DNA from 4 places in the Halobacillus sp. 12SKB genome. Region 1 is predicted to be linked to each of the others. Evidence: riboswitches for the same ligand, from Rfam matches in the RefSeq annotation. Region 1 holds a riboswitch; each other region holds the start of a gene.
The links. Region 1 has a riboswitch for S-adenosylmethionine ahead of msrA (peptide-methionine (S)-S-oxide reductase MsrA). Riboswitches for the same ligand answer to the same signal wherever they lie in the genome.
Positions count from the first base shown of each region.

Region 2: another riboswitch for S-adenosylmethionine. It lies ahead of ACQ4XT_RS08535 (acetyl-CoA C-acyltransferase); the one in region 1 lies ahead of msrA (peptide-methionine (S)-S-oxide reductase MsrA).
Region 3: another riboswitch for S-adenosylmethionine. It lies ahead of ACQ4XT_RS09980 (methionine ABC transporter ATP-binding protein); the one in region 1 lies ahead of msrA (peptide-methionine (S)-S-oxide reductase MsrA).
Region 4: another riboswitch for S-adenosylmethionine. It lies ahead of ACQ4XT_RS03750 (PLP-dependent aspartate aminotransferase family protein); the one in region 1 lies ahead of msrA (peptide-methionine (S)-S-oxide reductase MsrA).

Region 1 covers NZ_JBRFWR010000001.1:259,154-267,051, reverse strand. Annotated here, with positions in the region: gene ppc (phosphoenolpyruvate carboxylase) at 1-590, opposite strand, end outside; gene ACQ4XT_RS01380 (GNAT family N-acetyltransferase) at 995-1,492, opposite strand; gene ACQ4XT_RS01375 (Na+/H+ antiporter NhaC family protein) at 1,628-3,112, shown strand; gene ACQ4XT_RS01370 (DinB family protein) at 3,160-3,648, opposite strand; gene ACQ4XT_RS01365 (alpha/beta hydrolase family protein) at 3,831-4,706, shown strand; gene ACQ4XT_RS01360 (AIM24 family protein) at 4,886-5,578, shown strand; SAM riboswitch class I at 5,747-5,868, shown strand; gene msrA (peptide-methionine (S)-S-oxide reductase MsrA) at 5,990-6,463, shown strand; gene ACQ4XT_RS01350 (ion channel) at 6,511-6,915, opposite strand; gene eutH (ethanolamine utilization protein EutH) at 7,055-7,898, shown strand, end outside.
Region 2 covers NZ_JBRFWR010000001.1:1,765,170-1,773,067, reverse strand. Annotated here, with positions in the region: gene ACQ4XT_RS08550 (S-layer homology domain-containing protein) at 180-1,385, shown strand; gene ACQ4XT_RS08545 (hypothetical protein) at 1,463-1,873, opposite strand; gene ACQ4XT_RS08540 (hypothetical protein) at 2,111-2,326, opposite strand; SAM riboswitch class I at 2,733-2,837, shown strand; SAM riboswitch class I at 2,905-3,012, shown strand; gene ACQ4XT_RS08535 (acetyl-CoA C-acyltransferase) at 3,085-4,239, shown strand; gene ACQ4XT_RS08530 (acetoacetate--CoA ligase) at 4,260-6,203, shown strand; gene ACQ4XT_RS08525 (thiolase family protein) at 6,203-7,363, shown strand; gene ACQ4XT_RS08520 (Zn-ribbon domain-containing OB-fold protein) at 7,360-7,782, shown strand; gene ACQ4XT_RS08515 (sodium:solute symporter family transporter) at 7,878-7,898, shown strand, end outside.
Region 3 covers NZ_JBRFWR010000001.1:2,073,916-2,081,813, reverse strand. Annotated here, with positions in the region: gene sufC (Fe-S cluster assembly ATPase SufC) at 1-637, opposite strand, end outside; gene ACQ4XT_RS10000 (YuzK family famiily protein) at 880-1,050, opposite strand; gene ACQ4XT_RS09995 (carboxymuconolactone decarboxylase family protein) at 1,248-1,613, opposite strand; gene ACQ4XT_RS09990 (MetQ/NlpA family ABC transporter substrate-binding protein) at 1,680-2,537, opposite strand; gene ACQ4XT_RS09985 (methionine ABC transporter permease) at 2,561-3,229, opposite strand; gene ACQ4XT_RS09980 (methionine ABC transporter ATP-binding protein) at 3,222-4,247, opposite strand; SAM riboswitch class I at 4,331-4,439, opposite strand; SAM riboswitch class I at 4,667-4,773, opposite strand; gene ACQ4XT_RS09975 (TlpA family protein disulfide reductase) at 4,864-5,286, shown strand; gene ACQ4XT_RS09970 (thioredoxin family protein) at 5,425-5,736, opposite strand; gene ACQ4XT_RS09965 (toprim domain-containing protein) at 5,748-6,095, opposite strand; gene gcvH (glycine cleavage system protein GcvH) at 6,218-6,601, opposite strand; gene ACQ4XT_RS09955 (arsenate reductase family protein) at 6,685-7,044, opposite strand; gene ACQ4XT_RS09950 (IS110 family RNA-guided transposase) at 7,757-7,898, shown strand, end outside.
Region 4 covers NZ_JBRFWR010000001.1:757,016-764,913, reverse strand. Annotated here, with positions in the region: gene ACQ4XT_RS03770 (hypothetical protein) at 1-153, opposite strand, end outside; gene ACQ4XT_RS03765 (EAL domain-containing protein) at 267-2,411, shown strand; gene ACQ4XT_RS03760 (NUDIX hydrolase) at 2,692-3,294, shown strand; gene ACQ4XT_RS03755 (trans-sulfuration enzyme family protein) at 3,353-4,498, shown strand; SAM riboswitch class I at 4,572-4,682, shown strand; gene ACQ4XT_RS03750 (PLP-dependent aspartate aminotransferase family protein) at 4,821-6,599, shown strand; gene ACQ4XT_RS03745 (dicarboxylate/amino acid:cation symporter) at 7,128-7,898, shown strand, end outside.

The DNA of each region.
Region 1 (7,898 bases):
AGAACCGTGACTTCATTTTGCAGACTGTCCTGTAAGCTTTCACGTTCGCTCTTTGTCAATTGAGGATGGTCGAGCTTTTTAAGGATCGTTGCAATACGCTTCTGAATCTCAAGTACAGTCCGCTTTGTAGCTTCTGTAGGGTGGGCGGTAATAATTAATTCGAGAGAGAGCTTATTCAAGACCTCTTGAATTGCACCTTTAGAAAAGTCATTTTTTTTCAAGTTCTGTACAGCGCTTTCGAGGGAGAATGGTTGAGCGCCATGGTCTTCGCGTAATTGGTATTCGCGGCGACGGCGAATCCGATGATTTTGTTCAGCGATATTAACGAGGTGGAAATATATTGAGAATGCGCGGATGACTTGGGAGCGCATCGGTGGTTCGAGGTTTTGTATTTCATTTTTCAGTTGATTATATGTGGAGGAGTCTGGACTCTTCCTCAAGTCTTTCGTTAATTGTCGGATCGTTTCTACCTTGTTTAGTAGTTCCTCTCCGCCGTGGTGGACGAGAATATCCCCTAGCATTTTCCCTAATGCATGGATGTCCCGGCGTAAGGGAGTTGTATGATCGTTTGTGTTTTTTACAGTAGTCATACTTTCACCTTCCTGTCAGATCGATTTAAGTAAGATAAAATTGCCTATGTGTTTCATAATGTTATCAGAATAATTTGCATAGTCAAACACTTCGAACCGTGATACCATCAACTGTTGCCCTGTTTTAATCGTCAGAAAAATATGGCAAGTATAAGAATGACAACGCATGTAAGCGTTAACTTATAATCATGCATAAACATACTTCTACTATTTTAAATTCTTTCCCCACAAAACACAAAATGAAAATCTTAGGTGCGTTATTTGGAAGAAAATGTATGACCTGGTCACCGAATTATTTCCATGAAAAGGATGGTGGAGCTTTCCTCTTGGTTGTGGTGTATAGGAACGGGGGGAGTATGAAAAAGTAAGAGGGGAGAACGTCACGCGTTCTCCCCTCTTAGGTGTTATGTATATTTATTGAGACTCATTTCATAAAGGCTCCATAATTCGTCTTCGAATGGACGATGGTTTTTGTAGTAGTAGTCTATGGTGAAACCAGCATTCTCATAACAGCGGATGGCTCCTCTATTGAAGTCGAAGACACCTAATGTCACTCTTTCCAGCTTAAGGTGCTGAAAAGCATACATGGATATTAGCTGTATCATATGTCGTCCATATCCTTTCCCTCTATATTTGGGAGAAACGATGACTTTTCCGATTCGCCCTTGTTTTTTATCAAGATCTATCCGTCCTATAGAGAGGTGTCCGACGATTTCATCCAGTGAGGGATCATACACCTGGAAAGCACGTCGATCTCCTGCATCTTTGTAATCCATTAGCTGCTGCTGGGTTAATGGAAAATTGAACATCGGCCCGCCCCATTGCATTAGGAATCGCGGTGATTCAATCCAATCGAAAAGTGTGTGAAAATCTTTTTCTTGAAAAGGGATCAATTCAAGCATGGTTTTTCTCCTAACATTCCTTTTTTTCGATAATACACTACTTTTGAAAAATTATGAAAAAAATCGTGACATTACATCTATACACATGGGATGATAGACTATTGTAAAGTTAACGTTGATAGAGGAGGGAATCTTGTGGCAGATAATGAAAAAGATCAAGTCATTGATGAAGCCTTAGGAGAAAAAGACATACGAAGGTTGGAGTTTCGTGGAGGAGTCTTTACTGCTACCATTCCTTTGGTGTTTTTCATCATATGGGCAATTGTATTAAGTGTAACAGGGCTTGTGACCGAACAAGCGTTAGTACTGGGGATGGTCCTTGGCATTGCCATCGGTTTATTCCTATGTAAGTCCAAATGGTCGGATTATGCACAAAGCTTAATATCCGGCATGGCCCAACCTGTAGGAGTTGTTGCCATCATCGCCTGGTTTTGGGCAGGGATGTTTGCAAACATGTTATCCGCTGGTGGATTAGTCGACGGCCTTATTTGGTTCGGTTTCCAATCGGGACTGGAAGGGGGAGCCTTTGTTGGCATAACATTTCTTCTAGCAGGATTGTTCTCAACAGCTGTCGGTACCGGTTATGGCACAGTAGCGACTTTTGGTGTTCTGATGTATCCGGCTGGAGTCATTCTAGGAGCGGATCCTGTTATTCTCCTTGCTGCGATTTTAAGTGGAGCTGTTTTTGGAGATAATCTGGCCCCTGTATCAGACACGACGATTGTATCTGCAACAACTCAGGATGCTGACGTACCAGGAGTTGTACGTTCACGCTTTAAATATTCCATCACAGCAGCCATACCAGCTCTTATTTTATTTGTAATTTTCGGCGGTGGTGGAGAAATGGGCAGTCAGCAAGTGGTCAGTGAGCTTCAAAGTGAAGTTTCACCTGAAGGGCTTCTCATGTTAGCTCCATTTGCATTAGTTTTATACTTAGCCTTAAGTGGTCATCATCTATTGACCTCGCTATCCTACGGAATCCTTGCCGCTGCCGTGTTCATTTTCCTTACCGGTCATTCCTTGAAAGATGTCTTGTACATCCATAAGAACGATGCCGGTGAAGCAGTGATTGAAGGGGCATTAATTGATGGAATTAGTGGCTATTTCAATATGGCGATCTTAATTTTATTCATCCTTGCCGCTGCTTACCTGTTGGATGTCGCAGGCACCATGGATGTCATCAAGAACTTTTTCTTGAAGTTAATTAACAATGTGGTGCGAAGGGCTGAACTTTCAATTTTCGGAATTGTCGCTTTCTTGAATGTGTTTATTACGATCAATACAGCCGCTGAGATTGCTGCAGCACCGTTTGTTCGTAAATTAGGAACAGAAATGAATATTCATCCGTATCGAAGAGCCAACTTCCTTGATACAGTCACCTCTTCACTAGGGTACATTTTCCCTTGGAGTGGTGGGGTGCTGCTCGCATGGGCTACCGTTCAGGGGGCAGCCGATCAATACGACTTCTTACCTGTTGTCGGACCTGGAGAAGTCTTTCCGTTCGTCTTTCAGGGCTGGTTGCTGTTGATTGTTATGTTTATTGCAGCATGGACAGGCTGGGGACTTCGCTACACCGGTAAAAATGGTGAGGAAGTGAAACCAGAGGATTTTAAAAAGTAAGTGGTAAAAGTAACCCCCTGAGTTATGAACTCAGGGGGTGTTTTGTGTTACGTATGAAGATGGGCTTTTACTTCTTTCATTTGATCCAGGTGGCGAAGTTCGTGCCAGCCGATAAACTCTACCCATTGTTCCAAGTTCATATCTCCGAACGCGGGGTGAGGGAATGCACGGTTTTGTAATGTTTCTTCCTCCTTATTGTGAATAAGGAATAAAGTCGCCTCACGCGTCTTCTTCAAACCTTCTTTTGCTTCCTGCAAGGTCTTGAATTCCCCTTTTGGACGAACGGCCTCTGGGGCATCGACTTTATAATCACGGTTGGTGGTCTTATGGATCGGTTTTTCTGTCGCTTGTTGTGTGTCTCCCTGTTTGAGAGCTTGGTTGATCTGATAAACGATTAATTGTTCCATTAAGTATAAGTGTTCTAAAACTTCAAGGATGGACCAACGATCTTCTTCAGGCTTAACCGATGCTTCTTGCTCTGGAACTTCTTCTACAAATTCGAGCAGTTCTTTTCTTTTTTCATCTAAGCCATACATACAGATTCTCCCTTTCAAGTGAAGTTATCTCGAGTCTATCACAACTCCTATAGAAGGTTCTTTCCCTAGTACCTCAAGAAATGAAACCTTTCACATACTCTTCCGTATGTAAAAGTAAGAAAAGGAAAAAATTACATGACTAGGTCATACATATTATTCCAATTTTTCAGGAGGGAAATTAGGTGAAGAAACTGCTTTGGGCTTTCTTGGTTTTTCTTGGTTTTATAGGAGCTGTTGTATTCTTTGTTGATGCTAAAGAGGATAACATTCTCCTGAGTAAGGAAGAGGTAGAAATTGGTGTACCAGGTGTTACAGGATATTCCATTTCATATGACAGCGGTGGTACTGAAATTCCGGGGCTTTGGGTTGAACCGGATGATATCGATGGCGCTCTCCCGCTGCTCATTCATAATCGTGGAGGAGTGGGAGAAAGTTCGTTGACAGATGCGCAAGAACTTAAAAACCTATCTTATTGGGCAAAGCGGGGGTATGTTGTACTAGCGACTCACTACAGGGAAAATGCAGAAGAAAAGTTTGAGCCAACTAAAAGGAAAGATTTTGTCCGGGATGTTCTCGATTTAAAAAAGGTGGGTACCGAGCTTGACCATGTGGATGAAGAGCGAACCGTTATGCTCGGATATTCCCGTGGCGGATGGATGAGTTTCCTAGCCGTTCAACAAGACATAGAGGTTGATGCAGTCGCTGTAATTGGAGGCATTACCGACTTGAAGCAGCTGTATGTAACGCAACCAGAACCTGTTCAAAAACAAATTGAACATTTATTGGGAGAACCAGGGGGAGACCAGAGCTGGTATCGGGAGCTTGCTCCAATTAACTGGGTGAAGGACATTGATGTACCAACCTTAATGCTTCACGGAGAGAGGGATCAGACAGTTCCGGTTGAACAGGCGCGAATGTTCGCAAAGTTGATGGAAGGTAATCATGACCTCCATCGGTATGTCGAATATGAAAATGGAGATCATGGCCTGAGGCTGCATTTCAAAGAGTATGCTCCTGAGGTGCTGGATTGGTTTGAAAAGCATCTAGAGGAAAAGTAAAGTGTATAGTATATAGTAGGGATTTATCTATGTTTATTGAATAGAAAATTACGAAGGCTGTTTTTATCCTTTCCATAGAGTTACAGATACGTAAACTTTAGGACTCGATTTTGATCCATCGTGGTATAGAAGCAGTGAGGAAGCATAAATAACCATAGAATAGGATTAGGAGGAATACAATGAGCGACTACTCTATTGATGAATTTATTAGAAAAACGAAACAGGATGAATCAGAGAATGATTATTTTGAGCTGGAGACCCCGAGAATTCTTGAGGTAAACCTCCTCGATCAAGTGTGGGCTAAAGCAGGAGCGATGATTTCTTATAATGGGAACATTAAATTTGAAAGAGAAGGGATCCTCGAGCATGGCGTCGGTCGTTTATTTAAAAAAGCGATGACCGGAGAAGGAAGCTCTTTAATGAAGGCTACGGGTCGCGGGCGGCTTTACCTTGCTGATCAGGGCAAGAAGATTACTATTTTTGATCTGGATAATGAAACAATCACGGTGAATGGTAATGATCTTCTTGCCTTTGAACCAAGCATTGACTGGGATATAAAACTAATGAAAAAAGTAGCGGGTATGGTTTCTGGTGGTTTGTTCAACGTAACCCTCAGCGGGAGTGGCCGTGTGGCTATTACATCGCACTATGAACCGTTGACGCTGCTCGTACGTCCTGGTGAACCTGTCATTACAGACCCGCATGCTACGGTGGCATGGTCCGGGCACTTGGAGCCGAATTTCAAAACAGACATCAGCTTCAAGACACTTATAGGCAGGGGAAGCGGTGAATCCATTCAAATGGAGTTTGAAGGTGATGGATTTGTCATTGTCCAGCCGTTCGAGGAAGTTTACACGACGGGGCAGAGCTGAGCTGGAGCGGATTTTTTTACAGACAGGCATGCGCATGTTAAGGTTTGAATATAATGAAATCAAAGAAGAACTCAATGTGCATTCACTAGAATTTTTTCATTTATTATCCTTTACTTCGTTACTAATACGTAGTACTATGGGTACTAACAAAAAATAAATAACGGAAACTTCTTATCCAGAGAGGCGGAGGGACTGGCCCTTTGATGCCCGGCAACCATCGAATCAATCTACGGATTGACGAGAACGGTGCCAATTCCTGTAGAATGTACCAACATTCTAAGAGATGAGAGGATCGTGCGGATATTAGCGACCCCTTTTCTTACTGGATAAGAAAAGGGGTCTTTTCGTGTAAGCACCATAACCGTCAAGGCTCTCGATAGAAGTTGCGTTAAGGGAAAGGAAAGATGTTATATGGCAACAGCTATTTTTGGTGCAGGATGTTTTTGGGGAGTAGAAGCGTTTTTTGAAAAATTCGAAGGGGTTACAGAAACAAAGGTCGGTTATATTGGCGGCCACCTGGAGAACCCGACATACGAACAAGTAAAAGCAGGCAAGAGTGGACACGCGGAATCTGTCAAAGTGAACTACGATCCAACGGTTATCACCTATGCAGAACTTGTAAATATCTTCTTTGAAGCTCACGACCCGACTTCCCGCAACAAACAGGGAATCGACGTAGGTCACCAATATCGTTCTGTCATTTTCCATTCGGATGCAAGCCAGAAATACATTGCTGAAGAAAAAATCAAAGAGTGGGAAGGCAAAGGAGTTTTCAAACGCCCGATCGTTACAGAAGTTGAAGAAGCAACAACTTTTTATGAAGCTGAAGAGCACCATCAGAAATATTTACAAAAGCATGGCTCTGCCGCATGCTCCATTGGATAACGAAAAGGACCCTTTCACAAGGGTCCTTTTCATATAGGTCAACCTTCTTAACCTTCTCTTTGTCTGGACGCATCCATCGCTTTTAAGAAATAGGCCGTAGGGAGAAGGATGCCGATTCCTGATTCAAGCAAAGCAAAAAATCGGGCCATCCCCACAGGCAGCATATCCCCATAACCCACGCTCAACAATGTTTCCCCACTGAAGTAAAGCAAGTCCAAAAAGGTTGGGTCAACAGGTTCCCGGGATGATAGACTAGTAACTAGAATGACTCCATCTAAAGATAGAAGATAGTAAAGGATCGTAAATCCCATTAATACACCTGTGAGAACAAAAAATAATTGAAAGAAAAGGGCTGTGCTGAAGTAGCTTTTTCTGTATGTTTTATTTGTGAAAAAATAAACGAGATTTGCTGCAATGAATATAATCGCAACGATGAACAGAGCTTGTACCATTCTTATTCTCCTTTTTTAAAATAATGAGAGGTTTTGGCAGCATCCATTAGGAAATGGTGAGCAAACCATTATAGAAAAACTTCTACCCTATGTTGAAGTGCCCGTAAACATAGACTCAAAAAAGGAAGGAGGTGGGCTTTTGTGGGTTAATGACGCTATCTTGATTGTCATGTGTATCTTCATGGTATTGGGAGCACTTGATTACTATGTCCTTAATCACCGCCTGTCTCTTGGATGGCGGTTTTACGAAGCGTTTATGATGATGGGCCCACTGGCTCTTTCGATGGTAGGGATCATCTCCCTTGCACCTGTATTGTCCCAGTGGTTGGCGCCTGCCATCCGCCCCGTGTTTTTATGGTTTGGAGCGGATCCGTCGATGTTTGCATCCATGATGCTTGCTATTGACATGGGAGCCTATCCTCTGGCGGAATCCTTAGCCTTAGAAGAGGAGGCCGCTACCTTTTCCTGGGCCCTCCTCGGTACGATGATGGGACCAACGCTTGTTTTCACAATTCCTGTTGCGCTTTCGATTGTGAAAAAAGAGGATCGCCCTTTCTTTTCAAGAGGAATTTTAGCTGGTTTAGTTACGGTTCCGATCGGATGTTTTGTTGGTGGTGCTGTGGCAGGATATGAAGCGGTATGGATGTTACGGAATTTAACACCAGCTATTTTGCTTTCCGCCTGTATTGGGGCAGGTTTATGGTTGTTCACGAACGTAACCATCCGGCTATTTTCTTATTTCGGAAAAACCATTGAAATCATAATTATCACTGGTCTCGCCCTTATAATTATTGAATCATTGACAGGGTTTGTTGTCCTTCCGGGGATGGCACCTTTATCTGAAGGGATGGTCATCGTTGGAAAGATTACCGTTACATTAGCAGGCGCTTACCCCCTTGTTGCTTTCATTAATCAGCGGGGGGAGAGATGGATCGGACGACTGAGTGATAGATTAGGCATGAATTCTACATCTTTAACAGGAT
Region 2 (7,898 bases), 1.5 Mb from region 1:
ATATGTAACTAAGGGGAAGTGTGCATTTTGCACTAAATGATTAATAAAATGGAAGATAACGGAATACAGAAAGGTGTATATACACTCCTGATTATAATTTATAAAGAAGAACAGTCCAAAATTACCATTTCATCTACTTATCTACTATAATAAGACCTACTAAAGAAGGAGGGACTACTTTGAAAAAAATCTTTTTATTATTTTTCGCAATCTTTGTACTCATGACTATTCCAGCACTCACAGTGAGCGCTTCGGAATCATACCCGGATTTAGATCAGGTACCATGGGCCAAGAGTGAGATCTTGTATTTAAGCGATCATGGCATCATCAGCGGCTATCCCGATGGATCATTTAAACCGAAGGAAGAAGTGACTCGGGGCCAAGTAGCCTTAATGGTGATCAAAGACTTATATTCAGAAACTGCTCCGCAACAAAGCAATCCATTTGTGGACGTTCCAAAGGGCAAGTATTATACGGATGCGGTTCGTGTCGCGTATGAAAAAGGAATCATTTCTGGATATCCAGACCAAACTTTTAAACCGAATGCATACATAACTCGAGCTGAAGTGGCTCTCATTGTAGACCGTGCGTATTCCATTAATCGTGAAGGAAACCCTAAGGGATTTAGTGATGACCATACATTCCCATGGGCACAGGAAAGTATTTTGGACTTAAATTCTAAAGGGATTATTAGCGGATACACGGATGGAACTTTCAAACCAGGAAATGATATTACGCGTGCTGCATTTGCCAAAGTGTTAGGTGCGACTATCAATCCAGAGTTTCGTGTACCAGGTTCACCTGCACGATTGGAAACTTCGTTTGACGGCCTTCACCGTTCTTATAAACTTCGGGTCTTTGCAGATCATGAGAAAACGACAATCAATGACTTGCCTTGGGCTGGAGCCAACGAAGGGGACATTCTCTATTCAGGCTATTATGAAATGACATTACAACTAGGCGACTCCTCGCCGATGGATCAAAAAGTTGCCATTGGGGACTTTACTTACAACGAATCACAAGAAAATTTGTATGTCCTTGATAGTAACCCTGATGTATTAGTTGCAACAGAAGTTCAGAGCTCCAATGTGACGTGTGGACAATTATTCTATGCTAAAAATGGAGAGATGAATAGAATTGGAGTTATGGATACAGATAACTCTATGTTCTGCTTCGCACAAGACGGAATCAAGCATGTAAAAGAAAACCATTTCCAAACCATTATTTATAACAATTCAACCTGGTCATTCTTTATTAATGATTGGGAAATTAATTTTGAAAATGGAGCAGCCACGAATACAGCAACCTATGAAGTCAAAGACCAACAAGGATGGAATGTCTTTGACCGTTTCATGAATGATCCTGATTATTATTACAATCCTTAAACATTCCCTTTCTCAACAGAAACAGCGTAGCACCCTAAATAGGATGCTACGCTGTTTCCATTTCATCATTTTTAAGATTACTCTAATCCATTTATTGCTGACTTTAGTTTACTATCCACTTCCTCATTTCCAAGTTCATAAAATACCAAGATGTTTTTATGCGTGTACTTTTCGTGTTCAACGACTCCAGCTGCAGCTGATTTTTCTTCAAAATCATCCATTCCTTCTTTTCGTTCATCTGTAGATGGAAATACATAAATAGAAAGTGTATCACCATCTATAAAAAATGCTTCGGGCGAAACACCGTTTAACTCTCTAGTGAAAGCATTGAAGCTTGGTAAATCTGCATCCTCTAGAACCAATCCTTGATCTGTGATAGCGATTTGCACCTCTTCTAGTATGATAAGGGCTTCATCTGCTACGCTGTGTTGGCTGCAAGCACTAAGAGCGAAAATGATGAATACGTAAAAGAATATCTTTTTAATCATATAGTTACCTCCTGTGAATATCCCTCCTGACCTTAAGTCATCTAGAAGACCAATACATATGAATAAACCTAAAATAAATAGCGTAGTATCACCCACAAGGAGTTCGATACTACGCCATCCTTCAGTTCGCTAATACGATTAGAGAAGCCAACAACACCTATTAAACCATAGTACTTCGCTTTCCTACAGTTTCCTTACACTTTGAGTTAAGTTGTAAAAAGGTGGAGGGGGAATCTATTATTGTTTCAAATTAAATCCATATAAATACTCGACCAACTTGTTAAATTCATCATCAGAGGAACACTCGATTTGTAGATCAATAAAAGTCATCACAACTTCTTCATCCTCAAACGGGAAATGGCTGTTATCTACATTGGTTAGGATCTCCCGCTTGGATAATCCCTTTTTAAGTAAAACATCAACGGCCTGCTTCATCGAAGATACTTCTGCCATGTGTATGCCCCCTTATTTGAAATCTTTCCTCGCTTCTGCATTCATTCGTCAGGTTCTTTTGAATGTTAGGAATAGCGAGGATGACAAGAATTAAAATAGATTCTTGTACTACATATTTACTACACGATTCATCCAAATTCCTGCTTATCCTAGAAAACGACTTTTACAATTAAGAACAAACCTAGGTAATGATCAAACACATAAGCTTCAAAAAACATAATCACATATAAAGTCGAAAAAGATATGAAACACCAGTGAAACCCCCTGCTGTTATGCTGTCTTTTCGTTTTCTAATACGCTTGAGATTAGGCACCAAATAAAATTAATTTTCACACTTTTCTATAAAATGCATTGACACTGATCCTTTCCCTTGCTAACATGGCACTTAACCAAATAACGAAAGAACATCTTATCCAGAGAGGTGGAGGGACTGGCCCTGTGAAACCCGGCAACCGCTATATTCATAGCATGGTGCCAAATCCTACTGAGTGAACGCTCAGGAAGATAAGAGATTTACATAATCTCGAGCCTCTCTATCCTTGATAGAGAGGTTTTATATTTTCCAATTAAATACTTATTTCTTATCCAGAGAGGCAGAGGGACTGGCCCGTTGACGCCCGGCAACCATCAAGCATTAGCTTGATAAGGTGCTAATTCCTGCAGGAGATGTTCCTGGAAGATAAGAAGAGCCAAGAGCCCTCTTCTTATTTCTTGTGAAGAGGGCTCTTTCTATTTTAGAAAAAGGAGTGGCTACATAGATGAGTACTGTACTTTTAGATGGCATCCGTACCCCTTTCGGAAAGTGGAAAGGGGCTTTGAAGAAAAAATCCGCAGCAGAACTTGGATCGCACGCGCTAAACGCTCTACTTGAGAGAAATCCGATAGTCAAACAGGCGGATGGTGTGCTTCTTGCCCAAGTAATCCAGGCTGGGGGTGGCCAAAACCCTGCCCGGCAAGTCGCTTATAAGTCAGGAGTAGACATCGGTTCACCCGCTATCACATTGAACAATGTCTGCTTAGGAGGAATCGCTACAATCGCGGATGCCTCCCGCAGGCTGCAATTGAACGAGGGAGAATTATACATCGTCGGTGGATTCGACTCGATGACGAACGCTCCTCATACCGCTCCTGTACGTGCTTCTTCAGGACTCGGTCATAGCATCCTCAAAGACACGTTACTGAACGACGGTTTATGGTGCGCCTTAACCGATGTCTCGATGGGAGCTCTCACCGATGAGAAAAACCGCTCCTTCGAAATCAGTCGTGAGGAACAGGATGAGTATGCCGCTCTATCCCAGCAACGAGCATCTCTTGCTCAGGAAAAAGGATGGTTCCAACCTGAAATCGCTCCTTTTACAGGATTACTCGGGGAAGATGAAGGCATCCGCAAAGAAACGACAGTCGAAAAGTTATCCAGCCTCTCCCCCGCCTTTTCCAATGAAGGCACGATTACGGCAGGCAACGCTTCTCAAATGACGGACGGGGCGAGTATTGGGATCGTTACCACCAAAGAGAAAGCAGAATCACTCGGACAGAATCCTCTTGCCGAAATGATCGACTGGTCAGAGATTGCCGGACCAGATCCGAGTTTACAAACCAAACCATCGCAAGCGATCCAGGAACTATTAGACAGACACCAATTGACGACCGAAGATATCGATCTATTTGAAATCAATGAAGCTTTTGCCAGTGTCGTGATTGCGAGCTGCCGGGATCTTGGCATCGATTATGACCGGGTCAATGTCAATGGTGGCGCGATCGCTCTTGGTCATCCATTAGGCGGCACAGGCTTCCGGCTCGTTTTGACCCTTGCTCATGAACTGAAACGGCGCGGCGGAGGAAAAGGCATCGCTTCCCTTTGCGGCGGTGGCGGCCAGGGAATGGCCATCTTAATTGAAGTTCCTCATTCATAACTCGAAAGGAGACAAACCCAATGAGTACAACCATCACAGCTCAGCCTTCCCCTTACCTATGGGAACCATCGAGCGAACGAATAGAACAATCGCATATCAAAGCTTTTGCTGAATATACCGGCCAGCCGCTTTTCCCTTACGAACGGTTCCACCGCTGGTCCGTTTCCCACCTTACTGAATTTTGGTCAGCGGTGTGGGATTATGCGGGAATTATCGGAGAAAAGGGAGACCGTGTGTTTGTCCCAGGTCCTTCCATGCCGGATAGTATCTGGTTTCCGGAAGCACGGTTGAACTTCGCTGAAAACCTGCTGCGCGGTTCTCTTAATCGAATCGTTGCCTATGAAGCAAATGAGGAAGGCGTTCAACGAAGCGTCACTTTACATGAGCTAAGGCAATCCGTTGCCAAAGCTCAGGAAGGGTTAAAGCGATTAGGTGTACAGGAAGGCGATTGTGTGGCCGGGGTCACGACGAACGATATCCAAGGGTTGGTCGCCTTGCTTGCGACCACTTCACTCGGGGCGACATGGACCTCCTGTTCCCCCGACTTTGGGACGAAAGGAATCGTCGATCGCATCGGTCAGGTGAAACCAAAAGTATTGATCGCTACTCTCTCCTATCAATATAAGCAAAAGCCATTCCAGATCGAAGAAAAAATCAAGCAGACGACGGAGCACCTCGAAGGACTGTCTGCACTTGTCACTTTCGGAGGAGAGACAAATATCGAAGGAATTAAATCTCTTTCTTGGAACAAGCTTTGCACCAATGATGCAGTAGAGCCAACGTTCCAATCCGTTCCTTTCAATCACCCTTTATATATTTTATATACATCGGGAACGACGGGGCTGCCGAAAGCAATCGTCCATTCGGTCGGCGGCACCCTGCTTCAACATGTGAAAGAGCATCAGTTCCATTGCGATCTCCAGCAAAATGATGTGTTGTTCTGGTACACCAATACCGCCTGGATGATGTATCCATGGCTCGTTTCTGGGTTGGCCAGTGAAGCGGCCATCCTGTTGTATGACGGCTCTCCCGTAAGAAAGGATTCCCTCACCCATTTGTGGGACATTGCGGATGAAGTCGGCATCACCCATTTCGGTACAAGTCCTAAATACCTCGATACATTAATGAAAGCAGGCGTAGATCTGAAAAATAGTCATTCGCTTGATTCCTTGAAAAGTCTGCTATCCTGCGGGGCTCCCTTAGCACCTGAGCAATACAACTGGATTTACCAAGCCATCAAACAGGATCTGTTCCTTGCATCCATTTCAGGAGGAACAGAAATTATCGGCTGTTTTGTGATGGGCTCTCCCGTTCATCCTCTGAAGCAAGGCGAAATCGCATGCAAAGCGTTAGGGATGGCGGTGGATGTATTGGATGAGCGAGGAGCATCGGTCTACGAAGAAAAAGGCGACCTTGTGTGCACGAAACCATTCCCGAGCATGCCGCTTACCTTCTTCGGAGAAGGTGGAGAGGAACGCTACCGCAAGAGCTATTTTTCCAAAAGACCTGGAATCTGGACACATGGAGACTTAGCCGAACAGACCATCGACCAATCGTTCATCATTTATGGACGTGCCGATACGACCTTGAATCCAGGCGGCGTTCGGATCGGTACCGCAGAAATATACGGAGTCGTCGATCATATCAAAGAAATCATGGATAGCGTCGTCTTCGGATTACCGATAGAACATGACGAAGAAATCATCCTTTGTGTCGTCACGGAACATCTGACAGATGAATTAGCAAAAGAAATACGCCGGCAAATCCGGACGAAAGCTTCTCCAAGGCACGTACCGAAACGAATATATCAAGTGGAAGATATCCCCCATACCATCAATGGAAAAAGAGTTGAAGGAGCAGCGAAAACAGCCGCTTTAGGAAAAGAAGTGAAAAACGAAGCATCTTTACGTAATCCATCCAGTTTACAAGCATTTCGTCAGCTCTCAGAAAGGAAGTTCGTGTAATGGCCACTCAAACCCAAGGGGCGATCATCGGAATCGGTGAGCTGAAGCCCGTCCGTTATTCAGAAGGAAAAACGACCTTAAGTTCGATTGTAGAATCCGTCCGTCTCGCCATCCAGGATGCCGGCATCTCAAAGGATGACATCGACGGCCTCCTCGTCGGACCACAAGTCGGGGAGACACCCCAACATGTGCCGGCGACGGTTTCCGAATACTTAGGAATCGAGCCCAATATGTCCAATACGGTCGATCTCGGAGGAGCGACCGGGCCAGGGATGATTTGGAGAGCAGCCGCAGCGATCCAGGCCGGCATGTGCGAAACCGTCGTCTGTGTTCTAGCTAACAAAAATGAAAAAGGAGAAACATTACGATCTCCAAACCGCAATCCGATCCGTGAATTTGATGTGCCTTTCGGGGCATCGGGAGCCAATACTTCCTATGCCCTCTTAAAAAGACAGCACATGGAAGAATACGGATCCACCCAGGAAGATTTCGCAAGAATCGCTTACTGGCACAGGAAGAATGCCCAGTTAAACCCGGATGCGATTTTTTATGATAAGCCCGTCGAAGTCGAAGATATTCTTGCCTCTCCGATGATTGCCGATCCGCTTCACCTGTTGGAAATCGTCATGCCTGTCGCCGGTGGAGCAGCCGTCGTCGTAACATCAGCGGAAAAAGCTGCCGAAGGGATGCATAAACCAGTCTATTTGAAAGGAGCTGGTGAAAAGATCACCCACCGGGCGGTCAGCCAGGCGCCAAGTATAGACGCTCTGCCATTCAACTATTCAATCCCCAGGGCGCTTGAACAAGCGCGTACGAATGTGGAAGACATAGACCTTTTCTCACTATACGACTGTTATACAAGTGTCGTTGCCACAACCCTTGAGAGTGCCGGTCTATGTAAGCCAGGGCAGTTCGGTGATTTTGTCAAAAACCATAGCTTTGGTCATGACGGAGATTATCCATTAAACACGCATGGCGGCCAGCTGGGCTTCGGTCAGGCAGACTTAGCAGGCGGCATGTCACACGTCGTGGAAGCCGTCCATCAATTGAGAGGCGAAGCTGGAAACCGTCAAATCCCTGATGCCAGACAAGCCCTTGTGACGGGAAACGGAGCCACATTAAGCGAAACGACAGCCCTTGTGTTAGGAGGAGAACGATGAGCCAACTACAGAACATTTCTCTGCCACGTCCTACGATTACACCTGTTAGTCAGCCTTTCTGGGAAAGCATCCATGCCGGAACCCTCAGTCTTCAGCAATGTGACAAGTGCGAGCAATGGATTTTCTACCCTCGCGAGCACTGTCCCCATTGTTTTCATGATTCGTTAACTTGGAAAAAAGCTTCTGGACGAGGGAAGCTGAAAACATGGAGCGTCATCCATCGGGCCGGACATCCAGCGTGGCAGGAACATACGCCCTATGTGGTCGGCGTCGTCGCTCTTGAAGAAGGACCTTCCCTATTGACGCATGTATTAGTAGAAGAAGATAACTTAAAACATAACCTAAAAGTCGAAATGGAAATCAGTGAAATCGGACCACACCCCTTGCCATTTTTCAAAAAACAGGAGGAAACGATATGATTCTTACTTACTTCATCGCTGTTGCTTTATTCTGGTTACTCGGACTATTTATATGGAAGAATTTTTACACGACGAAGAAAGGAGAACGATAAACGATGCTTACAAGTTCCAGTGTA
Region 3 (7,898 bases), 1.8 Mb from region 1:
TGTAGTTCAATAGACGCTGGTAGTGAGTGATGATTAAGCAACCGAAAGCATCGTTACGCATTTCGTTAATTCCTTTTGCGACTACTTTCAGTGCATCAATATCTAGTCCAGAATCAATTTCATCCAAGATGGCAATTGCTGGTTGAATCATCATTAACTGCAGGATTTCATTACGTTTCTTCTCACCACCGGAGAAACCTTCGTTAAGGTAACGCTGTGCCATATTTTTATCCATATCAAGTGTGTCCATCTTCGCATCCATCTCTTTAATGAATTTCATAAGAGAGATTTCATCGCCTTCTTCACGGTGTGCGTTAATAGAAGAACGTAAGAAGTCAGAGTTTGTTACACCACTGATTTCACTAGGATATTGCATAGCTAGGAATAGACCTGCTTGAGCTCGCTCGTCCACTTCCATTTCAAGGACGTTTTCGCCATCAAGCAATACTTCACCTTTTGTCACTTCATATTTAGGGTGACCCATGATTGCGGAAGCTAGTGTGGATTTACCAGTTCCGTTCGGTCCCATAACAGCGTGGAATTCCCCACCGTTGATTGTTAAATTAACACCTTTAAGGATTTCTTGACCTTCGATTTCTACGTGAAGATCTTTGATTTCTAAAGTTGATCCTGCCATAAATGAATACCTCCAGTATCTATTTTTATAGAATGTCCAAGTTAATCGGAAACAAAGAACTATTCTCAATTTATTCTCATTACAATCTTATATCATTTAGTGCTTGTTATCAACTTTTTCCCATTAGCTGAAGCCAAGGAAATGACCAGACAACAAACAAATTTCTACATTTTTCATGTGTATTATAACATGAAAAAATCAGGTGGCTAAACACACCTGATTTTTTCATTTCTTATCATTTATTATCTATGCAATTGACGGTCGACCTGGGCAAACATTTTCTGACTCTTTTCGAATTCACGTTGGCGTTTTTCCTCTACTTTCAAGCGTGTATCCAACTTTCTGCTGTACTCCGCATAACTCATGTTATGGGATTGGTGCATGGCTTTCTCCATATCAGCAGTGTAATTCAAGTTCAGATCGTCACTAATAACGAATCAATCCTTTCAGATTATTTACACAATTTAAAATACCATAATTCTTATACCCAAATAAAACCCCTTGAAACTTTAAATTCATGCAAAACAAATCCTCATCGTTAATGTAAGCGTTTACCGCAGGCGAGCATATAGAATACATTCAATTTACTTCAATTTTCTAATTATTTAAATTAATTGACCGTTGTCGTCAAATCCATGTACGCATCCTGTACAAGTGTTACAGCTTGACTTAAAGCCGCTCCCCCACCAAATGCAGCTGCAACACCACAAGCTTCCAGTATTTCCTTTTCTGTTGCGCCCTGATCGACGCAGCCTTTCGTATGATAGATCATACAATACTCATCCTGTGCAACAATGCTGATTCCTAATGCCATCAATTGCTTCTCTTTTTTAGATAGTTCTCCAGCTTTAAAACATTCTTGTGTAAATTCATCAAACTTATGAGAAACTTCCGGCATGTGCTCTCTGAAGGCTCCCATTCCTTCTTTATAATCATGTAAATACGTTTGCGTCCACGTCATATTTTGCTCCTGCATATGAAAACCTCCCAATAAAAATAAGTGACTGCGGTTAGTATAAACCGCAGCCACCCATTTTATCCGTTATTCAGCATCACTTGATACCGGCACAACAGCACCATCATATTCTTCTTTTATGAAGTTCACGATCTCTTCAGAACGAAGAACTTCTACAAGTGTATTCAATGCTTCATTGTCTTTATCATCACTATTTGCAGCAACAACGTTCACGTATGGAGAATCAGATTCCTCCAGAATAATTGAATCTTCGCTAGGCGACAGTCCCGCTTCAATGGCATAGTTCGTATTAATCGCAACAAGTACGTCTTCTTCACGTTGGTAAACTTGTGGAAGGTTGGCAGCATCTACTCCTGTATCAAATTCAATGTTTTTAGGGTTTTCTACAACATCCTGCACAGTAGCATCTACTTTTTCAACACTTTCATCCAACTTGATCAGTCCCTCTTTCTCTAAGAGCGACAGAATTCGACCGTGAGTGGAGACAGAACGACTCATAACTAGTGTCGTACCTTCTTCAACGTCTTCCAGGCTTTCATACTTTTGAGAATAAACTCCGATAGGCTCAATATGGATACCACCAAGGTTTGCAAAGTCATACCCTTTCTCTTCCTCTTGGATCTCCATATAAGGGATCGTTTGGAAATAGTTCGCGTCTATACGGCCTTCATCTAAGTCCTGGTTCGGTAAAATGTAATCCTGATATTCTTCAATCTCTAACGTAATTCCTTCTTCTTCAAGCAAAGGTTTTGCTTTTTCAAGAACTTCAGCATGAGGAACACTGGTAGCTCCTACCTTTATCTCTTTGGTTCCACCTTCTTCACCTTCAGCTCCTGATGTATTTTCATCCTCACTCGATGACCCGCAAGCTGCGAGAACAACGATAAGCAACACGGCAATTAAACTTGTCCAGATTTTTTTCATTTTAATTCTCTCCCTTTTATTTTTTATCTTTTATCCAATTTCCGTGAGATGGCATCTCCGATAAATTGGAATATAAACACAATGAATATGATTAAAATGGTACAAATGAATACAACATCAAAGTTACTTCGTTGGAACCCGTAGAAATAGGCAAAATCGCCGAGACCACCAGATCCGATTGCACCGGCTACTGCGGTGTATCCAATTAATGCGATAGCTGTTACGGTAATCCCTGATATTAAAGCTGGCATCGATTCCGGAAGCAATACTTTGAAAATGATGGTGGAATACTTCGCTCCCATAGATTTTGCTGCTTCAACAACACCTTTATCAACTTCTTTCAACGCAATTTCCACCAGACGGGCATAAAATGGCGCCCCCCCGATAATCAATGCAGGTAATGCTGCTTGCGGTCCTCGTATGGTCCCCAGCAGAAAATCAGTAAACGGGAACAATAATAATATGAGAATGATAAAAGGAATCGCTCTAAATATGTTAACGATGGAAGCAGTGATCCAATTCAACGTTTTATTTGCCCAAAGACCTCCGGGCCCGGTCAAGTAAAGGAGGAGCCCTAAAAGCAAACCTAAAACAAATGTCCCAGCGACAGAAACCAGCGTCATATAAAGAGTTTCGTTTGTAGCTGTAATCATGTCTTCCATTCTTACGTTCGGGAACCATTGATTAAACATGTGGATTCACCTCTACTTCTACAGATGTTGATTCAATATATTCAATGGCACGCTGGACTTCTGTTTGGTCTCCGTCAAACTGAACAAACATTGTCCCGTACGCCCCCTTCTGCGTCTGGGTAATCTTTCCATGCAGAATATTGACATCCACTTCAAACTTCCTTGATAAATCACTGATTAATGCCTGATTTGTACTTTCTCCCACAAAGTGAAGGCGTATGATTTCTCCGGACCGATAATTATCTTTGATCAACTGCAGGGACGTCTCTTTTTCCGGGTCCCCCATCACCTGATCCACAAACTTCTTCGTAACCGGTTTTTGAGGATGAAGAAAGACATCCAGCACTTCTCCTTGTTCAACAAGCTTTCCATCTTCCATAACCGCCACCTGATGACAAATTTTGCGGATGACGTGCATTTCATGTGTGATTAGAACAATAGTAAGTCCGAGTTTTTCGTTGATATCCACTAGAAGATCAAGAATCGAATCCGTGGTCTCAGGGTCCAACGCGGATGTGGCTTCATCACACAAAAGAACTTTAGGATTGTTTGCGAGCGCTCTGGCTATTCCCACTCTTTGCTTTTGTCCACCGCTCAATTGGGATGGATAAGAACCCCCTCGGCCTTTTAACCCTACCAACTCTATCAATTCATCGACACGTTTTTGCCTTTCTGCTTTCGGGATCCCTGCAATTTCCAAAGGAAAAGCGATATTATCATGAACGGTTCGTGACCAGAGCAAATTGAAGTGCTGGAAGATCATTCCTATTTCTTGTCTGGCCAACCTTAATTTCCCTTTGCTTAAAGACGTAAGTTCCTGATCATCGACAAGAACACTTCCTTCAGTGGGATCTTCCAATCGGTTCAGTAAACGAATGAATGTACTTTTACCGGCCCCACTATAGCCGATGACCCCATAAATTTCCCCTTTGTTAATATTTAGACTTAAATCATCCACTGCTCGTACATCTTGATCTTTCGTGTGGAATATCTTAGATAGTCCTTTAATTTTAATCATGCTGTTTTCCCTCCACTTCCAAAAAAACGCCATTCTGTCCTTGAGAACAGAATGGCGTTTTTATTCATACCTAAAAATCTGTTCTCTCATCTGTCAAAGCTTTATACTTTGCAGGATTTGGCACCTGAGCAAAACAGTATTGCCGGTTGCCGGGCATCATCGGGCCAGTCCCTCCGCCACTCTGGATAAGAGATTTTAATTTATTAACTTATTATTGCTTTAACTCGTTTAAGTAGTACAAAGAGGATTTTAGCACCGTACGAATTTTGTGTCAACTCATAAACAGATTGTTCAGAAAAATAAAACCCACCTGCACTAATGAAATCCTTAAATCATCCACACAAAAACATCCAATATTCCATCAATTTAAAAAATAAAAAAATCCCTTCTTTAATAGAAGAGATTCGTCATTTTTACATTTCTCATCTATCAAAGTCATAAGACTTCGCAGGAATTAGCACCGTGCAGTGTACCTGCCGGTTGCCGGGCATCGTAGGGCCAGTCCCTCCGCCACTCTGGATAAGTGAAGATGTCGATATGAAATTAATAATTATGTTAGCATGGGGAATAGATGAGCGTCAATCCATAACCACCGCTAAATAAAAGGAGAATGACCTTGAGTAAACAAGCCCCTTTATTTGAACTGTCTTATATGAACGACCACTCTTCTATTTATAAACTTGAGGATGACTTAGGGAAAGTTATCGTCTTGACCTTTTGGGCTTCATGGTGTCCCGATTGCGGAAAAGACTTACCTATGAAAGAACAGCTGTACAAAACGATGGACCATGATAAAGTAAAGATGATGACGATCAATGTAACTGGAAGAGAGCGGAATGTAGAGGAGAGCATTGAATTCAAAGAAAAGTTTCTAACACAACCTACTCTTTCTGATGACGGAACTTCCGTTTATAACCTCTACAATTGTCATGGTGTTCCTTCCACCATCATCATTGATCAACAAGGAGATATCCATGCTAATTTTGGCGATCAGGCCTCTTTTTTAGATATTGTTAGTAAATTAGGAGAAATCGTGTAATTTTCATAAAAAAGACAGCAAAGACGTTGGAACGTCTTTGCTGTCTTTTTTATTATTGAATAACTTCCACATCTCACTTAAATATTGAAGAGAATTTTTAATTCTACACTAGCGGTCATTTCCTGGGAAATATAAACACTATTCAACAAAACCTACCACTTTCTCATACATATAGGAGACAGAGTGAAACGCATAAATCTTTTCCTCTACCTCTCCTCCTCTGGTCACAAGCAGACATGGGACACTTTCTATCTTATAATGCTGCATCCACTCGGGGTGTAGAGAAGCATTCATTTCCATAAAAACTTCTCTATTAAAAACAGCTTCAAGTGTTGTTAGCATTTGACGTGCTAAATGACAAGTTGCACAAAAAGGGCTGTGAACGAATGTGAGGGTCCTTTGTGGAGTATTGAAGAGCTTGTTTACTTCTGTTGTTTTTATTTCCTCCAAAAGTCATCCTCCTATATTAAATAGATCGACTTTACGTTGAAATGTCTACTGAGTAAGGCTCTTGCCAATTCAGGTTCCGGGGTAGCTGCCACTTCCCTGAAAGCCTTATCTATATAGATATGCTCGGCGTGAGGAAGCTCTTCAGTCAATTGTTTTCTTAGTTTGTAACCAGAGTCATCTTCATCTACTAAAATATACACAGTACGATCATCTAAGTTATGATCAAATATCATTTCTTCCATGCGCTCGATTCCTAAAGTACCATGGGTGCAGATGATTTCAATCTCTTCATCAAGAACTTTATTCAACTTCTTCTTGTCCGTAATTCCTTCAACAATGACGATTCGTTCTCCATCCATCTTCATCACCTACTATATAGAAACAGACCATGCCAATCAGGCATGGTCTGAACATGATTAAGATCAAACGCGATCATGTCAGACAAGGTTTCTTAAAGCCCTGCCTGTCCAATGCACTTTTATTAGTCTTCATCGATCATTGCTTCATATTCTTCCGGGGTCATCAAGTCGTTGATTTGAGAATTGTTACTTGGTTCAACAACAACCATCCATGCTTTATCGTATGGAGATTCATTCACAAACTCCGGACTGTCTTCCAGGTCTTCGTTTACTTCTACAACTGTACCACTAAGAGGGGCATAAAGTTCAGAAACAGTCTTGACAGATTCTACGCTGCCAAATGGCTCATCCGCTTCTAATTCATCCCCAACTTCAGGAAGTTCTACGAATACGATATCTCCGAGTTCTGATTGCGCAAATTCAGTAATACCGACTCTAACCTTCTCCCCTTCTTCTTTTACCCATTCGTGTTCTTCAGAATAACGCAGATCTTTAGGTACGCTCATTTAAATTACCTCCAAAAAAATAATTATAGTTCAAAAACTAATATAAACATAAAAGCTATAGGCTTCTATTCCCAATAATGTGCTCACTGAGCCCAAACATTTTCAAACTCTTCCTGTTTGAACCCCACCGTTGTTTTTTCACCATCAGTAAGGATGGGCCGCTTAATCAGCATCCCATCAGATGCAAGCCACTCCATCATTTCGGCTTCCTCTGCTTCTTTTAGCTTTTCCTTCATATTCAGTTCTCTATACTTTTTCCCACTAGTGTTAAAGAATTTCTTTACAGGCTTGTCACTAGTAGCAACAAAGCTTCTCAACTGTTCTTCTGAGGGGGGATGATCGACAATATGTACAGATTCGTATTCAATCCCTTCCTCATCCAACCACTTTCTAGCTTTTTTGCAAGTACCGCAATTCGGGTACCAATAGAAGGTTAAAGACATCTACACACCCTCCTTCATTCTTATTGTCTAATATTTTATCATAATGAAGGTAAAGATTTCATTTATTTCTAAGATTGTCTCCATATTCACCAAAAGCTCTTCCATAATCGCTCCCTTTTCTTGAAGACTCAGTTTCGAGACGATTATGTGGTTCTAGGGGCTCCGGGAAAAGATTCGCTTTCCATGGGGCGGGCGGTGAGCCTCCTCAGGCTACGCCTTCCGGGGTCTCACCTGTCCCACACGTCCCATAGGAGTCTCACCGTTTCCCTCCGCCCCTTTGGCATGGAAAGGATTCTCGAAACCAACACTAAAAGGTCAGCTCTTATGATTATGGAAGGTGGATTATAGAACCCCTAAACTTATAAGTGAAGTTCCAATTTCCCCCGCATAGGCAGGCATAAAGTGCTTTGTATCAAGCATTTACGTTTTCTAAATGTCCATTGAGTAGAGTTTATATGATTCACTTCCCATAACCATACAAGGTGATCTTCCAAGTAGTGGTTTCGAGAATCTACCATGGTAAAGGGGCGGAGGGGAATGGCGAGACTCCTGCGGGAAAAAAGTGCAGGGTGAGACCCCACAGGACGCAGTCCGAGTTATCATGAACGAAACTAGCCCCTTACTCGTAAAATCGTAGGTTGAGTTGGGTAGACTGTTTACTGTTAAAAACACTACCTAAATCAGAGCTACATTACGGAAGGAGCTAGTTACTATGAAGGATACCATTAAATACGTAGGTTTAGACGTATCAAAAGAAAAAATTGCTGTTGCTATTGCGGAGGAAGGTAGAGAGAATCCGAGGTATTTTGGAGTTATTCCTCACACCCCAGTAGGAATAAGAAACTTAGTGAAAA
Region 4 (7,898 bases), 500 kb from region 1:
ATAGTGGTGGTAGAGAGCTTCGCTTTCAGAGTGGACCTCCTCATCGTCGGCTTGATGGGAGAAGGACTGGTTATAGCTCAACTTTCGGTTGAATACTTGGGCCATTTCATTGGTCTGCTCGACAGTACCTCGTCTTTGTTTTTTCTGCTTCATTAAAACTTCCTCCTTTTTAGGTAGTTTTCCTCGTGAAAATAGGATTAAACTTTAATTCTAATTTTCCGATATTTAGGAAGAAGGGAATAAATTTTTTGGAGTAGGTGAACGGAATGGCTCGGATAATTGAACATCCTTGGGATACACTTAAGCAGCTTTCCATCCCTATATGGTTCTTTGATATTGAAAAAGAGAACATCTATGTGAGTGAAAGGTTGAAAGATCAATGGAAGCTGGATTCATCTGTGTTGAACCGGCATGAATTAATGCGGCTCATACATAAGGATGATGCAACATATCTGGACCATCCTGCGATGACGAAAGACAATCGTCATTTTTTTTATATGAATTATCGTTTGTTGAACAATGGAACGTACGAATGGGTGAAGGATATTGTCACGCCTTTTTTTAATGAGGAAGGAAAAATCATGGGGTACACAGGCATGAGTGCACCTGATGATGCTTACGTTGAAGAATTGGGCCGCATTAAAAAAGCGATCGTGGAGATCGGTGATGCTTTCCTTTCTTACAATGGACAGGAATTTTTTGATTTTCTTGTTGAGTATTTATCCTCTGTCCTTGGTGTAGACACTGTGTTGGTCGGAGAATTGACTGGAGAAGCGAAGGATGAAGTGACTGCTATCTCCTTGTCTCACAAAGGGGAAATAAGTGCTGGGCTGCAATACGAGGTAAAAGGCACGCCTTGTGAGCAAGTCATAATGACTCATGAATGTTATTATCCTAATGGTGTAGGGAGTCTTTTTCCTGAAGATCTTACAATCAAGGAGTACGGAGTGGAGAGTTATCTTGGGAAAGCTTTGCTTAACTCAGATGGTGAAGTGATCGGAATCCTTGCGATCATGGATAACCGAACACAAACGAGCGGTCCATTAAGCAAAGCACTCTTTCAGATCTTTGCTGATCGGACAGCGAATGAGCTTTCCCGAATGCAAGCGGAAAAGAAGCTTGAGATGTTATCTCAATACGATCCTTTGACAGGTCTTGTCACGCGCAGCTATCTGTCGGGAATCCTTGAAGAAGGAATTCAATCCACGGATGAAAAGAAGAACAACATTGCTCTCTTACTCATTGACATTGATAATTTTAAAATGATCAATGATTCATGGGGACATACCAAGGGGGATGAGCTGCTCCGTCAGTTCTCCCGTTACTTGAGGCAGACATTTGCTCAGCATGATGCGGTGATTTCCAGGATTAGCAGTGATGAATTTGTGGTCCTTCTCAAACATGTCCAAAGCATCGAAGAGCTGGAGAGAGTCAGTGACCACGTCATACATTCAATGAGACGCCCTTTTCTTATTGGAGAAAGAGAGTTCTACAATACGGTCAGTATTGGCGTCACGTTCACCCCGGCCCGCCTCCGAGATCATTACAGTGGAGAAACACTTTTGCGCCACGCGGATGCAGCGATGCATAAAGCGAAGAGAAGCGGAAAAAACCGCTATGCAGTTTATGAAGAAAAGATGAGTGAGCAGATGAGAGAAGAGCTCCATTTGAAGCAATCCCTCCATCATGCTCTTGATAAAAATCAGTTTGAGCTTCATTATCAACCTCAAGTATGCGGGAGAACGTCGCAGGTGATCGGCTATGAATCACTCATCCGCTGGAATCATCCAGATTACGGTTTGTTATCTCCCCATTACTTCATCAGTCTTGCTGAAGAGTCTGGAATGATTGTAGAAATTGGGGAATGGGTGTTGAAGGAAGCTTGTAAGCAAACAAAAAGGTGGCAGGTGGAAGATCAAAGACCGGATTTGAAAATTTCGGTGAACTTGTCTGCCCAGCAGTTCAAGGATCTGAATCTCACAGGAAAAGTTCTTAAAGCCCTCAATAATTCAGGGCTTCCTCCTCACAGCTTGATCCTCGAAATAACGGAAACGATGGTCCTTCAAGATTTCGATCGTAGCACAGACACCTTGAACGGTTTGCGGGAAAAAGGAATCAAAGTTCATTTGGATGACTTTGGTGTCGGTTTTTCTTCCCTCAGTTATTTGAACCGGCTGCCTGTAGATGCGATAAAAATCGATCGATCATTCATCAATCAAATTGGTGACCGAGGGGAAGAGGTACCGATCGTTAATGCCATCATCAGTATGGCGAAAAGTCTTGGCCTGCAAGTCATTGCTGAAGGAGTGGAAACAAGGGGACATATTTCTTACTTAAAACAAAAAGGCTGCTATGAATATCAAGGCTATTACTTCAGTAAACCTGTTCCGGCGAGTCTTGTAAGTAACTAATAAGGGAGGGAGGGGTATATTCTTTGTGTACTTGCTTCCTGCTTTTTTGTTATTCTTTGATGGGATCACCTACTTCCTTAGAGTAAGCGAGGAAAAGAAGGGTTGGAATGATTGCAACTACAATCATTCTATAATCTCCAACGTTTATCTGCGGAATTATAGATGGTATAACTCAAGAATTCTAAGATTAGCAATATCCACATAGGGGTTGCTTCAGGCTCAGAGTGACACGCTCTGAGCTATTTTTGTACTATGAGGTAATTTTTTGGGAGGAAGACGTATGGCGGAAATGTTAACGATTTTTGATGAAAAAGAGCGTCCGGTTGGAATAAAGGAAAGGGGGCAAGTACATCAGGACGGTGATTGGCACGAAACGTTCCATTGTTGGATGTTCCACATGGAAAATGAAACGATCCATGTATTGTTTCAAGAAAGAGCGGATCACAAGAAAGACTTTCCGAGTTTGCTTGATATTACCGCTGCGGGCCATATAGAAGCGGGGGAGAATGTTCTGCTGGCTGGTGTCAGGGAAATTGAGGAGGAAGTCGGTTTGACGGTGATACCTGACGATTTAATCCACCAAGGTGATTATAAGGAAGAACTGAAGGAAGGGTCCTCTCTCATAGACAGGGAGATCTGCCGCATTTACCTCCTCCCTTGGACGAAGGACATGACCTTTAAAATCGGAGAAGAGGTGAAGGACATCCTTTCTGTGTCACTGACTGATATGGAGAATTTGGTGGACAATCAACAAATTGTGAAGGGGATCTCTATTCTTAATGGTGATGAGAAGGAAGTGACTCATAATAATCTTGTCCCTCATGAAAAAGGGTACGTGCGGTACATTTTTCAATCCATACGTGAATATGTCGCAAAACTTTGACAATATTCCTGTTTCTTCTATATAATTTCTGATTAAGTGAAGAGAGAGGAGTCGAACGATGACGAATACATCTTTTGATACGAAAATAGTCCACCATAAAGCGGATCAAAGTCTTGTCCCGAATAGCAAGAGTACACCGATTTACCAGACATCCGCTTTTACTTTCAAAGATTTGGACCACTTGGAAAGCTATTATGAAGGAAACAGCCCCTATTTATATACACGGGAAAGGAACCCCAATACAGATGAACTTGCGGGAACCGTTGCGGAACTGGAAGAAGCACCAGCCGGAGTGGCGTCTTCATCCGGAATGTCAGCCATCCTTGCAGGCATCCTTGCAGTGGCAAAGCCAGGGGATCATATCGTCGCTGCAGAGGATGTTTATGGAGGTTCACACAAGTTGATCACTAAAGAGCTGGCCACGTTCGGTATTGATGTAACGATGGTTTCTTTTTCGAATATGGACGAGGTTTCAGAGGCGGTCACATCTCAAACGAAACTTCTCTATACGGAATCGATCTCCAATCCTTTTTTACGGGTGGAAGATTTAGAGGGCTTAGTCGCTCTTGCCCGTAAAAAGAATGTGAAGACGATGGTTGATAATACATTCGCCACTCCATACTTATTGCAGCCCTACACGCATGGTGTCGATCTTGTCGTCCATAGTGGGACGAAGTATATTGGTGGTCACAGTGACGTGACGTGCGGGGTGTTGGTCGGCAATGAGGATTTAGTTCAGGCGGCTACCCAGAAGATTGTCACGTTTGGTGCGAATCTCAGTCCGTTTGAAGCGTGGCTTACTCAACGCGGAGCCAAAACTTTAGGTCTTAGGATGAATAAACAATCTTATAATGCAAAACAAGTAGCAAAAGCCCTTGAAAATCATCAGGCAGTCCGCACTGTCTATTATCCTGAAAAGGTTTCGGAAAGAGGGAATGGGGCTATTGTGACCATCGAGCTTAATGATTCGATTGACATAGAGGCGTTTTTCCGGTCGCTCGGATGGGTGAAGATTGCTCCTACGCTCGCGGGAGTAGAAACGACGGTTTCCTATCCTATTCGTACGTCTCATCGTGCGTTATCGAATGCTGAGCGTGAGAAAATCGGCATCAATGATTATGTGATTCGACTTTCCATCGGAATTGAAGATCATGAAGATATTATAGAGCAGCTGAAAAAAGCAATCTCAGAATCGGAGAATTAAATTTTCTAAAATAATTGACTTTTCTGATTGTTGTCCGTTATAATTCTCAACATATTCAATCAACTGCATACCACTCTTATCAAGAGAGGCTGAGGGAATAGGCCCTGTGAAGCCCGGCAACCTTCAAACATCGGTTTGAAAAGGTGCCACGTCCTACAGATCACGACGATCTGGCAGATAAGAGGAGGAATTGAAATGACAAACCCTCTTCTTATTTGGAAGAGGGTTTTTTGCTGTTGGGAAAAGATCTATGGACGATTCGCATACTTAAAGCCAACTATCTCTATAAGAATAAAAAACTTTTTTTGAGGAGGAAGTAATCATGACGAATTCATTTGAAAGCTATGATGTAGATACGATTTCTTTACACGGAGGACAGTCGCCGGATCCGACCACAGGATCTCGTGCGGTGCCGATTTACCAAACAACCTCCTATGTCTTTCATGACACAGAACATGCCCAGAGTCTTTTTGCACTTGATGAGCCTGGAAATATTTATTCGCGAATTGGAAATCCGACCGTTGATGTTTTTGAAAAAAGGATGGCCCTCTTGGAAGGTGGGGTTGCTTCTGTTGCGACGGCTTCCGGGATGTCGGCCATTGCTCTATCTATTTTGAACATTGCAGGAGCCGGAGATGAAGTGGTTGCCGCGGCGAACCTTTATGGTGGAACTTACAATTTATTCGCTAACACTTTACCGCGATATGGCATTCAGGTTCATTTTGTCGACCCAGAGGATCCTGAAAACTTCCGGAAAGCCATTACAGACCGAACGAAAGCTGTCTTCGCTGAAACGATCGGAAATCCAAGCCTTCACGTACTGGATATTGAAAAAGTAGCGTCGGTAGCTCATGATCATGATCTTCCCCTTCTGATCGACAATACATTCGCCACCCCTTATACTTGCCGGCCCATAGAGCATGGAGCCGACATCGTCATCCACTCCGCAACGAAATGGATTGGCGGCCATGGAACGGCCATTGGAGGAGTTGTTGTAGACGGAGGACAATTCAATTGGGGGAACGGTAAGTATCCGGTTTTCACAGAGCCTGATGACAGTTATAACGGGATCGTTTACAACGCTGACTTCGGGACGCTTGCTTATATTACGAAGCTGCGTGTCCAGCTGCTTCGTGATTTTGGTTCGTGTTTGAGCCCTCAGAATGCTTTCTTGTTATTGCAAGGCTTGGAGACGCTGCACTTACGTGTTGCCAGGCATGGAGACAACGCTCAGGAAATTGCAGAATACTTACAAGATCATCCTGATGTGGAATGGGTATCATACCCGGGGTTGTCCTCCCATCCCGCACATGAGTTAGCCGCTCGATATCTTGAAGGAGGATACGGTTCCATCGTTAATTTTGGAATTAAAGGCGGACGGGAAGCCGGTAGACAAGTGATCAACAACATATCACTCTGGTCTCACGTAGCAAATGTCGGCGATGCGAAATCATTGATTATCCATCCCGCTTCCACGACTCATCAGCAGTTGTCTGTCGAAGATCTAGCTGCAAGTGGAGTGACAGAGGAATTGATCCGCTTATCCATAGGACTTGAGTCGAGCAAAGATTTAATCAACGACCTTGATCGTGCCATTGCGAAAGCAACAGGAAGAGAAACGGAACAAACAGCGATTACTGAAAATGATGAAGGTGTGATCAAGTGGGCCTTGAGTTCCTCTAAAACCCAAGAAGGAGGGGAAACGCGTCCGAAACGTTTGGCAGTTGTAGGGTTGAGTGGAAAGCCTTCACGCCCGAGCCATCGTCTAGCAAGAAAAATGCAGAGGATGGGATACCAAATCGTTCCCGTAAATCCAAAAGAAACAGAAGTCCTTGGTGAGAAGGCGTATGCAGACCTTAGATCGATTCCTTTTAAAGTTGATGTCGTTCAAGTGTTCCGCAGTCCGGAAGCTGCCATTGAAATTGCTAAGGAAGCAGTAGATATAAGGCCGGACGTTTTTTGGCTGCAAGAAGGTGTCATTGCACCGAAGGCGGCCCAAATCGCAAGTGAATCAGGACTCGAAGTCGTTCATAACCGGTGTACGTATAAAGAGGCTCAGCGGTTGCGGGGATCCATCGATACGTATGCGTGTGAAATTTAATAAACAAAAGAGTTTTTTGCTGTAGGGAGTTAGCTTTGTTGGGAAATTAAAAAAGCAGTAAGAAGTTAATTCTATATAAAGAACGGCCGCCAAACAAACGGCCGTTTTTTTATGCAACGGGATAATATTATATGCATGGACATATGGGAATTCATGAATATGTAATAAATTCTAAACATTCTCATAATCTAAAATGACTATGGATCACGCGGTTTCAATGGCCGTTGAAAATTATGAAGCACTATCCGGTACATAGTTGTATAGGAAACTACCAGCAAATTCTATTCAATTTTCAATCACTCTATGATATAATTTATAAAGCACATTAACACCCACGTTGGTTGCAACCATCTTTGAAGAGCCTGAACCACATTCACATCAAGGCTCAAAGGTACCGAATCCTATATTGAAAGTAAGTCTTTTTTTAATGCATTTTGACATGGATGGGAACATGTCGTCTTTTAATTTTTTCACTTTTTAAACAAAATAATAAGTAAGCGCATTCATATTGTTGTAGGAGGTTACTGCATGAAACTAACAACCAAGATTTTTATAGGTCTGATTCTTGGTGCTATTGTAGGCTTGGGTCTGCATTTAGCTGCACCGGATCTGTTCAGTACGTTAGATGCTTATGTTTTTGGTCCTTTAGGTACGGTATTCTTAAATCTTATTAAAATGCTAGTTGTACCGATCGTGTTCTTCTCTATCACCCTGGGTACCGCTTCTCTTGGTGATCCTAAGAAGTTAGGTAGAATCGGTGGGAAAACCATTGCGTTCTTCCTTGTCACAACGACAATCGCGATCAGTATCGCTATTTCCCTTGCGTACGTTTTCCAGCCTGGGAATATTGACATCAATCCTGCGGGCGCAGAGTATGAAGCTCAGGAAGCACCTGGTGTCGTTGAAACATTTACAAACATTATCCCAACGAACCCTATCCAGGCAATGACGGAAGGGAACATGCTTCAAATTATTGCCTTTGCTATCTTCATCGGTTTCGCACTTGCGATGCTTGGTAAGAAGACAGAAGGGATTTACAAGCTTGTCGAACAAGGTAATGAAATCATGATGTTCCTTGTGAATCTGATCATGCGCTTTGCCCCATATGGTGCCTTTGGTCTACTTGCTTCCGCAATCGGAACGATGGGAATCGACGGCATGAAAGGGATGTTTATGTACATGTTCGTCGTTATCCTCGGATTAATCATCCATGGAATCGTGACATATGGTTCTGCTGTCGCTTTCCTTGGTAAAATGAATCCAATCAAGTTCGTCAAAGGGTTTTTCCCTGCGATGACG